One region of the Cupriavidus sp. 05T41 genome, then DNA from elsewhere that is predicted to be linked to it. Evidence: predicted binding sites of a transcription regulator. Region 1 holds the regulator's gene; the other holds the start of a gene.
What was found. Region 1 encodes FliA, which starts transcription of late flagellar genes. Its sites were predicted from a motif close to CTAAAGTTTNNNNNNNNNNNGCCGNTA; they were not measured.

Region 1 (2,985 bases):
AACGGCGGCGCCTGACGCTCGACACCGGCGGCAAAGCCAACCCACGACACTTAGGCAAGCCATGAGCCAGTCCCTGATCCAGAACCTCGCCCGGGAAACCGAGCTCTCCAAGGAATTCGCCGCCGTGCTGGGCGAAGAGCGCGCCATGATCAAGGCGGGCGACTACCAGGCGCTGGTCGGCCTGCTGGATCGCAAGGTCGAACTGGCCGGCTCGCTGCAGACGCTGACGCGCACGCGCGAGGCGCAGATGGGTGCCATGGGGATTCGCCTCGGTGCGGGCGGCCAGCTGTTCGGGCGCGAGATCGTGCCTGCCGTCGAGACCGCATGGCGCGACCTGCTGTTCGCCGCGCGCATGGCGCGCGATGCCAACGCCGTCAATGCGGCCGTGGTGGATGCGCATCTGGAGTTCACGCAGGAAGCCATCCTGGCGCTGCGCCACCGGGGCGAGACGGGCACGTTGTACGGCAAGGACGGGCGAACCCAGCAAGGTCCGCAAGGCGTCAGCCTGGCGGCGGGCTGAACCGGTGTCTTGTCGCCACGGGCTTTCGCAAGCCCGCGGCGAAATGCAGGAAAGACCGAACGAACAAAAAAAGCGGCTTCGCTCCCGGCAGGGAAGGCGAAGCCGCTTTTTTTTGTTCGGGCGCGGTGGCGGAGCCGGTGGCTTGAGGGTTGGAGCCTGAGGCTTGAGACTTGAGGCTTGAGCGGCTGCGGGGGCTTGGGAAGCGGCGCCCGGGCGGAAAGGCCCGGGCCGCCGAATCCATGCACCTGCGGTCTTACCTGTACCCCACCACCACTTGTCCCGACTGTCCCTGCAGGACGGGCGTCAGCGCGCCCTTCCCCGGTACCTGGAACGCGAACACGAATCCCCTGCCTGCGTCATCCCCGCTGAAGGCATCGGTGAGTCCCTCCGCCCMCGGCAGCAACACGCAGCGCTGCGCATTGCACAGATAGGCCTGCAGATCGAGCGGCGGCGTGCGGGTAAAGCTGTAGCGCCACCGCACGGTGGTGATGGCGCCCTCGGCCTGCGGCAGATACCCGGTCGGGGTGATGGGCGCGGACATGGTGCGCAGGCCCTTGCCATACAAGGCGGGGCCACTCACGGAAGCCGACCACGAATGCAGGGTAGGTCCTGCCGGCGCGGCCCAGCCGTGGCTGCAGCATGCGGCAATGGCCGCCACGGCGATATGGCGGGACCTGGCTTTCATAGCAGCCCGCGCAGCTGCGAACGCAGGCGCGTGATGGCCTGGCTGCGGATCTGGCAGACGCGCGACTCCGTCACCTCGAGCACGGCGCCGATCTCACGCAGGTTCAGCTCCTGGTCGTAGCACAGCGACAGCACCAGCTTTTCCCGCTCGGGCAGTCGCTCGATGGCGCGTATCAGCGCTTCGCGCATGCCGCTCTCCATCAGCACGGTGAGCGGATTGCCGTCGTCGCTGACGCTCAGGTGGCGATCCAGGAAGTCTTCTTCGCCGGAGCGTTCGAAGTCTTCGTAGTGCAGCAGCTGGCAGCCATAGACCTCGTTGAGCAAGGTCTGGTATTCGTCGAGTGGCAACTCGAGCTCCTGCGCCACCTCGGAGTCCAGCGGCGCCCGGCCGAGCGTCTGCTCGAGGCCGCGCACGGTACGCTCGATGCGCCGGGTGAACTGGCGCAGGCTGCGCGATTGCCAGTCGTTGGCGCGCACCTCGTCGAGCATGGCGCCGCGGATGCGCTGGCTGGCATAGGTCTCGAAACGCGCACCGTGCGTATCCTCGTAACGCTTGGCGGCGTCGAGCAGGCCGATCATGCCAGCCTGGATGAGGTCATCGAGCTGCACGCTGGCCGGCAGCTTGGCCGCGAGTTGCAAGGCGATGCGACGCACCAGCGACGCATGCGCGGTCACGGTGTCAGTCTGTTCGAGCTTTCCCTGAATCGTATACATGGTGGAATTCTCGTGAGTCCTAGCTGGCAGGCCCGGCGCTCAGGCCAGGGCCGTGGCCGGCGGCGCCAGCGGCGCGGCCGGAGGGGTTGAACGGGCTACGGCTGGTGAAGGCATGGGAAGCGGCCAGCCGGCGATGCCGACGGCAAGACGGCGCAGGGCGGCAGTGGCCGGCGCCGCCGGATACGCTTCGACCACGCAGCGGCCAAGCGCCGTGCTGCGCTCGACCAGCGGATCGTGCGGCAGGCTGCCGGCAGGACTCGCGTCCACGCCGAGATACTGGCTGGCGGTGCGCGCAAGATTGCCGAGCACGGCGCTGGCGGCGGCGTCGCTGGCGGCGGCATTGACGACCAGGTGGAAACGGCGGCAGGCGTAGAGGTGGTTCAGCTGCTTGATGCAGGCATAGGCGGCCTTGATCGATGCCGGCTCGGCACGCAGCACCACCACCACGTTGTGCGCCATGCCGGCCACCTGCGACAGGGCGCCCTCGGCATCGCTGCGGGCATCGCTGAGCACGGTGCGGTAGCCATTGAACAGGCCCAGGTCGCCCGTGGCCTGCGGGCTGCCGGGCAGCACGCCGATGGTGCCCGCGGGACGTTGCCCCAGCGCGGCCTCCAGCGTGAGCGCACCGCCCAGCACGGCGGCCAGCGTGCCCTCGGGCGCCGCGCCGGCCAAGCGGGTGGCGCGCGCGCCAATGCGGTCTTCGTCGATCAGCAGCACGCGTTCACCCTGCATGGCGAGCGCATTGGCCAGCCCGAGCGCCACCGTGGTGGCACCGGCGCCCGCATCGCTCGCGACCACCGCGATGCGGCGCGTGGCACGCGGCGCCAGCATGCGCCGCAGGCTTTCGGCCTGGTCCAGGGCAAGTGAATTCACGTTTTACTCTCCCTGCACCTGCGCCAGCGCCTTGAACATCCGGCCACCATCGACGAAGCCGTCGGGCTCGGTGGCGGGCGCGGCCGGTACGGTCGGCACGGCAGGTGCGGCACGGCCATTGCGCGCGGGGTAGTTCTCCAGCACGTCCAGCAGCGCCAGCAGGCGGCCCATGCCTTCGACCAGCACGGCAGCAT
Region 2 (8,963 bases), on a different contig from region 1:
GTTTTCGGCCTTGTCGGCCGTGGCTGGGCTGGGGCTGAGTCAGGTGTTGGCGGGGCGGGCGCGGGGATAGTGTTTAAGATGGGATGATTGGTGCCTAGGTTTGGGTATTCTGGTGAGTGTCATTTCGTTTTTTCGCGTTGGATTTAAAGGCTTAAATTCAAAGACAAAGTCAAAGGCTAATTCAAAGCCAAAGGCTCATTCAAAGTAAAAGGCTAATTCAAAGTCAAAGGCTAATTCAAAGTCAAATTCAAAGGCTTTCGCTCCCCCGGAGCGACCTACTTTCTTTTCCCCGAAAAGAAAGTAGGCAAAGAAAGCGGGCTGCCTGGCCGGCAGGGGCAGAAACCTTGGGGTTTCTCGTGTTGCTGGTTTCGTCGTGGGGTTCTTGGTTCTGCTTGCATCCTGCCGTTACCGGGGCGGGCGGCCGCGATCTTGCGGGCGACAGTGGTTTCGGGGTCAGACCTATGATGGCGGGCGCACTGCTTGTTCGGCCATCTGCCGTTACCGGCTTAAGCGACCACGACATAGCACCCTCTTGGTTTCGTGGTGGGCGCGGTGGACCGGTGCGCGGGTGTACCGGGTGTACCGGGTGTACCGGGTGTACCGGGTGTACCGGGTGGCGACATGTTATGCCCCAAACACAAAATTTCTGACAGGTCCGAGCTATGAGGCACCGAGCTCAAACAGGGGTCACCGCGCCCACCACGAATCGAGCGCCGTTCCTATGACGCGCCCATCCACCCCGGTCGCGGCAGCAGCCTGAACTACCTGGGCCAACGCCATCATGCAGCGCCACCACGAATCGAACGCCACCCGCGATGCCGCAGGCGAGCAAACCGGTAGCGCCAGCAGCCCAGCCAAAGCCATGAGACCCACCACGAAACCACCACCACCCATAAAATCTGAGCGCCCAGCCTTCTGCAAGAATCGCTTTCTTTTGGTTACTTTTCTTTTCGAGAAAAGAAAAGTGACACTTACATGTGTGCGAACGGGCTACCAAGCCCGCGCCGCTAGGCCCAGAGACGCAAAGCACACCCTCATACGCATAAACGCCAAATGAGACTCAAGCCGCCAAGCCCAAAAAAGCCAAAAAAAAGCAAAAACTACCGCATACCATCAATATCCCGAGCCTCGACAACCCCCCGAGGAAACCCCCTCCGCACCACAATCAGCATGGCACGCCCCACCTGCTCGGTAGTAGTGAGATAAGCCGGAAACAAGCGCCGCAGCAAAGGCAGCACCGGCGCCGCAATCATGTAGGGAATCCGGTAGGCCGCCGTCTTGGAACGGATGCCGTGCAACGGCTGGATACCGCCCGGGCGGAACATATACGCTGCCTTGAACGGCAATTTCAGCAACGCGTTCTCGGTACGCCCTTTCACCCGCGCCCACATCGAGCGCCCTTTCTCCGTGCTGTCGGTCCCCGCGCCGGAAACATAGACAAAGGTCATCTGCGGGTTGAGCCGGGCCAGCACCTGCGCGGCGGCCAGCGTGATGTCGTAGCTCACGCGCGTGTACTCGGCTTCGGACATGCCGCCCGAGGACACGCCCAGGCAGAAGAAGCACGCGTCGAAACCTGTCAGCGCCGGCTCGATCCCGTCGTAGTGCAGCAGGTCCGCATGCACCAGTTCGGTCAGCCTGGGATGCTGCTGGCCGGTCGGCGTGCGGCCTACCGTCTGCACGCGCGCCACGTCTTCGGCCAGCAGGCATTCGCGCAGCACGCCCAGTCCGACCATGCCGGTCGCGCCGAATATCAGTACGTTCATTCGTGTGTTCCCGTTCGATGAAAGCGGCCGCGCCATTGTGACGGGATGGTGGAGATTACCGCATGAACGGGAACGGCGCCGGCACGCCGGCACCCCGAAATAGACAGCCCCCGCCCGGGGTCACCCCGGACGCGGGCTGCCCCGTTGTCACACCTTGATGTCGATGTTCTGGCCCAGATGCGGGGGGTTGCTGGCGGGCACGCCGACCGGCGCCGCCGATGCCATCAGCGTGGCCACGCTGTTGGCCTGCAGGTCAAGCGATTTGCGCAGCATCAGCAAGCTGACCGGGTCGGTCCCGGGGTTGCTCGCCGCGCTGACGATGGAGGTATCCATGGATGAATTGTCCTGTTCCAGGTTGCGGTTGGGTGGGCGGGTGGCGAGGATGCCGGCAGTCCGGCCGGAAAAGCCGCGGCACCACCCGGGGATATTCCTGCCCGTTAATTGTCGGCTGGCAGCCACAAAGCTTTAGCGCGGCGGGCGGAACGTTTATGATAGGCAGCCCCGGCCAGATCGCCTGCAGCGTCTGCAAAGCAGGCCGGGAAAGACCGGACAGCCCGGGCAGCGGCTGAATCCGGCAAGAAAACAGTCACCAACAACAACATCATGGGTCGGGCGAAAAAAATCGCGGGTTACGTCGCAATTTCGTGTTTGACTGCCGGCATCCCCCTCTCCGGCCTTGCGCTGGATTCGGCGGAATTGTATGAACGGGAGTCGCCAAGCATCTGGGTGGTCACGGTGTTCGACGCGCAGGGCGGCACGATCGGCCTGGGCAGTTCGGTGGTCACCGGCCCGGAAGAACTGGTCACCAACTGCCATGTCCTCAAGAATGGCAAGTCCATCGGCATCCGGCGCGAGAACACCATGCACGTCGCGCGCCTGGTGCATGCCGATGTGGAGCGCGACCTGTGCGTGCTGCAGGCGAAGGGGCTGGGCGCGCCGCCCGTGAAGATCGCCCCGCTCGCGTCGCTCAAGGTGGGCCAGAAAGTCTATGCCATCGGTGCGCCGCGCGGCTTTGAGCTGACGCTCAGCGACGGCCTGCTCTCCTCCCTGAACAAGGACGCCAACGGCCGCGTGGTGCGTATCCAGACCACCGCGCCGATCTCGCCCGGGTCCAGCGGCGGCGGCCTGTTCAATGCCGACGGCCAGCTGATCGGCATCACCTACCTGATGCGCACCGACGCGCAGAACCTCAACTTCGCCGTGCCCGCGCAATGGATCGGCGAGGTGCCGGCCAGGTCGGCATTGGCGCTGCAGCGCTTTCGCAGCGAGACAGCGCCCCCGGCGCCCGCCGCGCAAGCACGGCCTCCGGCGCCGCAGCCGGCGGCCGGCGCGCAAGACCGGCAGCTCACCGGCGCCGAGCTGGCCGCGCACTTCGCGCATCTCGGCCGCATCAACGCCACCGCGCCTTCGGGTGTCACGCTGTGGATGGATATCCGCGAAGGCGGCAGCCTCGATGTCACCAACTCGGTCAGCCGCGGCACTTCGCCCGGCCGCTACCGCATCGAGCAGGAGGCCGGTCAGGTCTGCATCGAAATGGGCGACCCCAGGTTCAGCAGCATGCAAACCTGCTACCGGCTGACCGAAGGCAACGGGCGCTACGTGATGCGGTCCGTCTCCAGCCCCTACTACTTTTCCTATGTGAAGTAACGACGAGCATGAACCACACATACCGTATTGGCACCGCTGCCGCCGCTGCCGTCCTGTTGCTGCTGGGCGGGTGCGCGCCGGCGACCGTCGCCGTCTCTACCCGCGCCACCGACTATAACGGCAAGCCCGCCCGCATGTATGTGGTGGGCACGACGGGCATGGGCTGGAACAACGATTTCTCGCTGGCGTTCGCCGCCAAGTTCCGCGAGCTGGCCAAGCAGTGTGGCGTGGAAGCGGCCTATGACGAGCTATCGGGCCTGGAGCTGGACTCGTCCGCCCTCACGAACAAGATGCGCGGCTTCCGGGCGGATTCCATCCTGACCATCGCCAATGGCGGGGGTGTGATCGGCGCCTACGGCAACCGCATGTCGATCAACTACGGCACCACGCTGACCGATGCCATGCAGAACCGCGCGGTGTGGAAGGGCAAGTACTCGTTCAGCCGCGGCGCCCAGGCGATCCCCATCGAGGAACGCGCGGCGGTGCTTGCCATCGACATCACCAACAGCCTGAAGAAGGACGGCTTCCTGAGCGGTTGCGGCCAGGTCGCGCTGGGCCAGAACGGCCGGCTGGACCCGTCGGCGGTGCCGGTCATCGCGCACGGCACGCCGGTCAGCGCCGCCAGTCCCGCGGCGGCACCTGCCCCGGCCGCCAGCCAGGGCGCCGGCCCGCTCGCCGCCGTACCGGGCGTGCCCAGCGGGGGCGCGACGCTGCGAGACCTGCAGGACCTGCTGCCGAAGTGAGCCTCAGCCGGCCAGCCCGGCCTCGGCCAGGTCGGCGCACAGGATGGAGCCGGTTTCCGATTCGGTGACGAACACCTTATGGGTGCCGGGCTGGAAGGCCAGGTTGGTGGTGGTGGCGCCCGCCGTGCTGGCGAGGATGGCCTCGGGCTCGCCGCGCTTGCCGAGCACCCACACGCAGCCCAGGCTGGCATGCGCCACGAACAGCCGGTCGCGGCCGTCGATGGCCATGCCGTCCGGCCCGCTGGTGCCGTAGAAGGTGAAGAACTGCCCCACCTTGGACACGCTGCCGTCCGCTTGCAGCGGCGCGCGCCACACGCAGTTGCCACGCGTGGCCGCCACGAACAGCACCTTCTCGTCGCACGACAGCGCCAGCCCGTTGGGGCTGGGCACATTGCCCAGCAGCAGGTCGAGCTGTCCGCCGGCGCGCAGGCGGTAGACGCGCCCGGTGGGGTCGTGCAGGCCAGTCTGGCCCTGGTCGGTGAAATACAGGTCGCCGTTGCGGGCGATCACCAGGTCGTTTACGCCCTTGAACTGCTCGGCGTTGCGCCGTCCCAGCAGCGTCGTCACCTCGCCCGTCTCGACCTGCACGCGCAGCAGGCCGTTGCGGTAGTCCGCCACCACCAGCTCGCGCGCATTCAGGAACTTCATGCCGTTGGGCTCGCCCTTGTATTCGGCCACCAATGACCACGCGCCCGCCGGGGAAATACGGAAGATCCGGCCAAACGGGATATCGGTCACGTAAAGGTTGCCGGCTGCATCGAACACCGGCCCCTCCAGGAAACTGTCGATGCAGGCCCCGCCCTTGTTGGCATCGGCCCACTCGGAGCGCACGCCGGCCTTGCGGAAATGGGCGGGCATGGACGAGAAGACCTGCAGCGGGATCTCCCTGGGCACGGTTCTGAAATACATGGTCGTTCCTTATCGGGTTCTTGTCGGGTTCCTGTCGCGACCTGGCCGCCATCTGGCCGCCATCTGGCCGCCATCTGGCCGCAATCTGGTCGCCATCTGGCCGCGTTCCGCCTACTCCGCCTTCACGTCGGCGGCCTTCGCCACCCGGGTCCACAGGGCCGTGTCGTCCTTGATGCGGCGCGCGAAATCGGCCGGTGAGATACCGCCCGGCTGCGCGCCCAGGCTGGCCAGGCGCTCCTTCACCTCGGCGCTGTTGACGCTCTTGCTCACCTCCGCCTGCAGCTTTGCCACCAGCGCGGGCGGCGTGCCCTTGGGCGCCGCCAGGCCGAACCAGTTGATCACCTTGTAGTCCTTCAGGCCGGCTTCGGCAAAGGTTGGCACGTCCGGCAGCGCGGGCACGCGCGTCGCCCCGGTCACGGCCAGCGCGCGCGCCTTGCCGCCCTTGATCTGCGGCACGGCGGTCGGCGTGGCGGTGATCAGGATATCCAGGTTATTGGCGATCAGGTCCATCAGCGCATTGCCCGCGCCCTTGTACGGGATATGGGTGATCGACACCTTGGCCTCCTTCTTGAAGACCTCGGCCGAGAGATGCGTGGAACTGCCGTTACCGCCGGAGCCGAAGTTCAGCTTGCCGGGATTCTGCCGGGCGAAGTCGATCAGCTCCTGCAATGTCTTGAAACGGGAGTTGGCCGGCACGATCAGGATCACCGGCGTCTGCGCGATGGTGGTCACGGGCACCAGGTCGTTGTTGTAGTCCCATGGCAGCGTCTTGAACAGCGACGGCAGCATGGTGTACGTGGTGTCGTTGGCCAGCAGCGTGTACCCGTCGGGGGCCGCGCGCGCCACTTGCAGCGTGCCGATGGTGCCGCTGGCGCCGGGCTTGTTCTCGACAAAGAAGGACTTGCCGGTGCTCTCGGTGAGCTTCTGCGCCACCTGGCGCGCGACGAAATCGGTGGTGCCGCCGGCCGAGTACGGCACCACGATGCGCACCGGCTTGTCGGGCCAGGTGTCGGCACGGGAGGCAATGCTGACGGTGCCCGTGAGGGCGGCCAGCGCGATGCCGGCGAGAAGGCGGGCGGGTGAGCGGGTGTGCATCAAGGTCTCCGGGGATGATCCGCGCCGCGCATTGCGTTGCGCGGCGTCTTGGCTGTCCTGTTTTCATCACAATATTCTATTAGACAGAACATCGTTCCGAAATAGTGTACGCACGCCCGGAACTGGCTGTCAATCCTGCGCGGCAAGGCACGGATGGGCGCACCCCGTCGGGCGTCCGGCATTTGCCATTGGCGCCAATGTGGGTGTTCGGTGTGGCGGCGCTGCCTGCGTTACCATGGCACGGCTCGTTCCGCCGTGCGCCCGCGGCCCGCGCCCTTCGCCGCGCGCGCCATGCGCAGCCTCCCCCGCGCCGCCGCCGCCTTCGCCACCGCCCTTCGCCATTGCTATTGCTGCCATCGCCATGACTTCTGCCCTTCTGCTTGAAAACATCCACGACACCGCCGTAGAACGCTTCAAGGAGGCGCTCGTCACCGTGGAGCGCCGCAGCGGCGCGCTCGCCGGCGAGGAACTGCACCAAGCGCCGCAAGCGCACCAGATCCTCGGCATCCGCTCCGCAACGCACCTCGGCGCGCCGGAGATCGAGGCGGCCAGGCACCTGCTGGCCATCGGCTGCTTCTGCATCGGCACCTCGCAGGTCGACCTGGATGCCGCCGCGCGCGCGGGCATGCCGGTCTTCAACGCGCCGTTCTCCAATACGCGTTCGGTGGCCGAACTGGTGATCGCCGAGGCCATCCTGCTGCTGCGCCGCGTGCCGGAGAAGAACACGCTGGCGCATGCCGGCAAATGGGCCAAGGGCGCCACGGGCTCGTTCGAGGCGCGCGGCAAGACCATCGCCATCATCGGCTACGGCAATATCGGTTCGCAGGTCGGGGTGCTGGCCGAAGCCATGGGCATGCGCGTGGTGTACTACGACGTGCAGGCCAGGCTGTCGCTCGGCTCGGCGCGCGCGGCGCGCTCGCTGGCGGATGCGGTGTCACATGCGGATATCGTGACGCTGCACGTGCCGGCCACGGCCCAGACCAGGAAGATGATCGACGCCGTGGTGCTGCGCCAGTTCAAGCGCGGCGCGATCCTGATCAACGCCTCGCGCGGCACGGTGGTGGATATTGAGGCGCTGCGCGCGGCCTGCGACGACAACCATATCGCCGGCCTGGCCATCGACGTCTTCCCGCAAGAACCCAAGACCAACGCGGACCGCTTCGACAGCCCGCTGCAGGGCGTGCCCAATGCCATCCTGACGCCGCATATCGGCGGCAGCACGGAGGAAGCCCAGGAGAATATCGGCACCGAGGTCGCCACCAAGCTGATCGCCTTCCTGCGCACCGGCGACACCATCGGCGCGGTCAACTTCCCCGAGGTGAGCCCGGGTCCGCTGACCTCGCCGGCGCGGCTGCTCAACGTGCACGGCAACGCGCCCGGCGCGCTCGCAACGCTCAACACGCTGCTGGCGCGCGACGGCGTCAACATCGTGGCGCAGCACCTGCAGACGAGCGGGGAAATGGGCTATGTGGTGACCGACCTGGACAAGGCGCCGTCGGACGAACTGGTCGCCGCACTCGGCAAGGAAAGCGCCTTTATCCGCTGCCGCGTGCTGCTCAACGAGCAAGCCTGAGCGGCGCGGGCAGACGGGGCACCGGACTGCCGGCGCCCCGTCTGCCCTCAGCCCACGCGGAAATGCTCGACCGACTGGCCGGCATTGACCGCGCGCAGCAGCCACGAGGGCATCGCGCCCTCGCCGTCCCAGACCTGCCCTTCGGCGTTGCGGTAGCGGCGCGGGCCGGAGGGAGCCGCCGGGGCCGCAGCAGGGGTGACGACGGGCGCGGTCTCGGCCTTTGGCTCGGCTTTTGGCTCGGCTTTTGGCTCGGCTTTTGGCTCGGCTTTTGGCTCGGCTTTTGGCTCGGCTTTCGGTTCGGCTTCTGGCTCCGCCACAGTTTTCGGCAAACCCGCAGCTGACGCCGCGGCTTCCGGCGCTACTGCCAGTGCCGATCCGGGCGAGGCGACATCGGCCGCATTGCGCTGGCCACGCCTCCTCTTGCGCCGCGGCCGCGGCGCCACCATCGGCGGCGCCGTGACAGGTGCCGCTGGCAACAGCCCCTGAACCGGGCCGGCCGGCTCCGCGATGACGTCGGCTTCCGCCTCGGGTTCGGCGACCGCTTCAACTTCCGCTTCAACTTCCGCCTCAACCTCCGCTTCAACGTCCGCCTCCACTAGCGGCTCAACTTCCGCCGCCACTTCCGTGTCCAGGGCGGCAGCAATCTTCGCGGCAGGCTCCGCGAGCGGCGCGGCAAGCAGTTCCGCCACCGGCAGGATTTGCTGCCCGCCGCCGGGTTCGGCCACAGGTTCAGCCTTCGGCGCCGCGGCTGCCTGCGCCGCCTCGATGTCATCGGCGGTGATGCCCAGCCGCTCCATCTGGACCCGTATCCAGACAATGGCGGCTACTCGTTTGACGTCGGCGGAAAGAACAGCGGGAATAGCGGAAGACACGATAGAAACCAGTAAAGGATGCGGGACAGGGGGTTCTCCATGCGGCGCTCACCGCACACCCATATCCCCGAAGCTCGCACATGATAGCCGAGCGCGGAAACCGCCTCTTGCGAGAGCCAAAAACGCGGCAGATCGCCCAGTAATACGGCCTCCGGCAGCAAGCACATAACAGGCCAGCCAGCACCGGGAATCCGCCCGGATCCACACAACTCAAATGAGAACGATTATCATATGCGACCAACAGGGCCATCAGGCGTCGCCTGCGGCCGGCCTCTTGCGCGGCGGGCCGCCTGCCGCGCAATACGGCCCTCTTCCATAGGACATATAGCCAATGCATCGACTCATTTCCACTGCCCCGCTA

Region 2: the regulator FliA is predicted to act here: its motif matches at 2,206-2,232, upstream of AC1DKV_RS14075 (YjfB family protein).

The regions. Positions count from the first base shown of each region.
Region 1 is NZ_JBFTLQ010000057.1:14,212-17,196, forward strand. Features, by position in the region: gene flgM (flagellar biosynthesis anti-sigma factor FlgM) at 1-15, shown strand, start outside; gene AC1DKV_RS27565 (flagella synthesis protein FlgN) at 62-520, shown strand; gene AC1DKV_RS27570 (flagellar protein FlhE) at 774-1,205, opposite strand; gene AC1DKV_RS27575 (RNA polymerase sigma factor FliA) at 1,202-1,918, opposite strand; gene AC1DKV_RS27580 (MinD/ParA family ATP-binding protein) at 1,958-2,791, opposite strand; gene flhF (flagellar biosynthesis protein FlhF) at 2,795-2,985, opposite strand, start outside.
Region 2 is NZ_JBFTLQ010000019.1:89,818-98,780, reverse strand. Features, by position in the region: gene AC1DKV_RS14080 (NAD(P)H-binding protein) at 1,101-1,763, opposite strand; gene AC1DKV_RS14075 (YjfB family protein) at 1,911-2,096, opposite strand; gene AC1DKV_RS14070 (S1C family serine protease) at 2,460-3,410, shown strand; gene AC1DKV_RS14065 (hypothetical protein) at 3,419-4,153, shown strand; gene AC1DKV_RS14060 (SMP-30/gluconolactonase/LRE family protein) at 4,157-5,062, opposite strand; gene AC1DKV_RS14055 (Bug family tripartite tricarboxylate transporter substrate binding protein) at 5,174-6,157, opposite strand; gene serA (phosphoglycerate dehydrogenase) at 6,519-7,730, shown strand; partial or broken gene AC1DKV_RS14045 (H-NS family nucleoid-associated regulatory protein) at 7,778-7,924, opposite strand.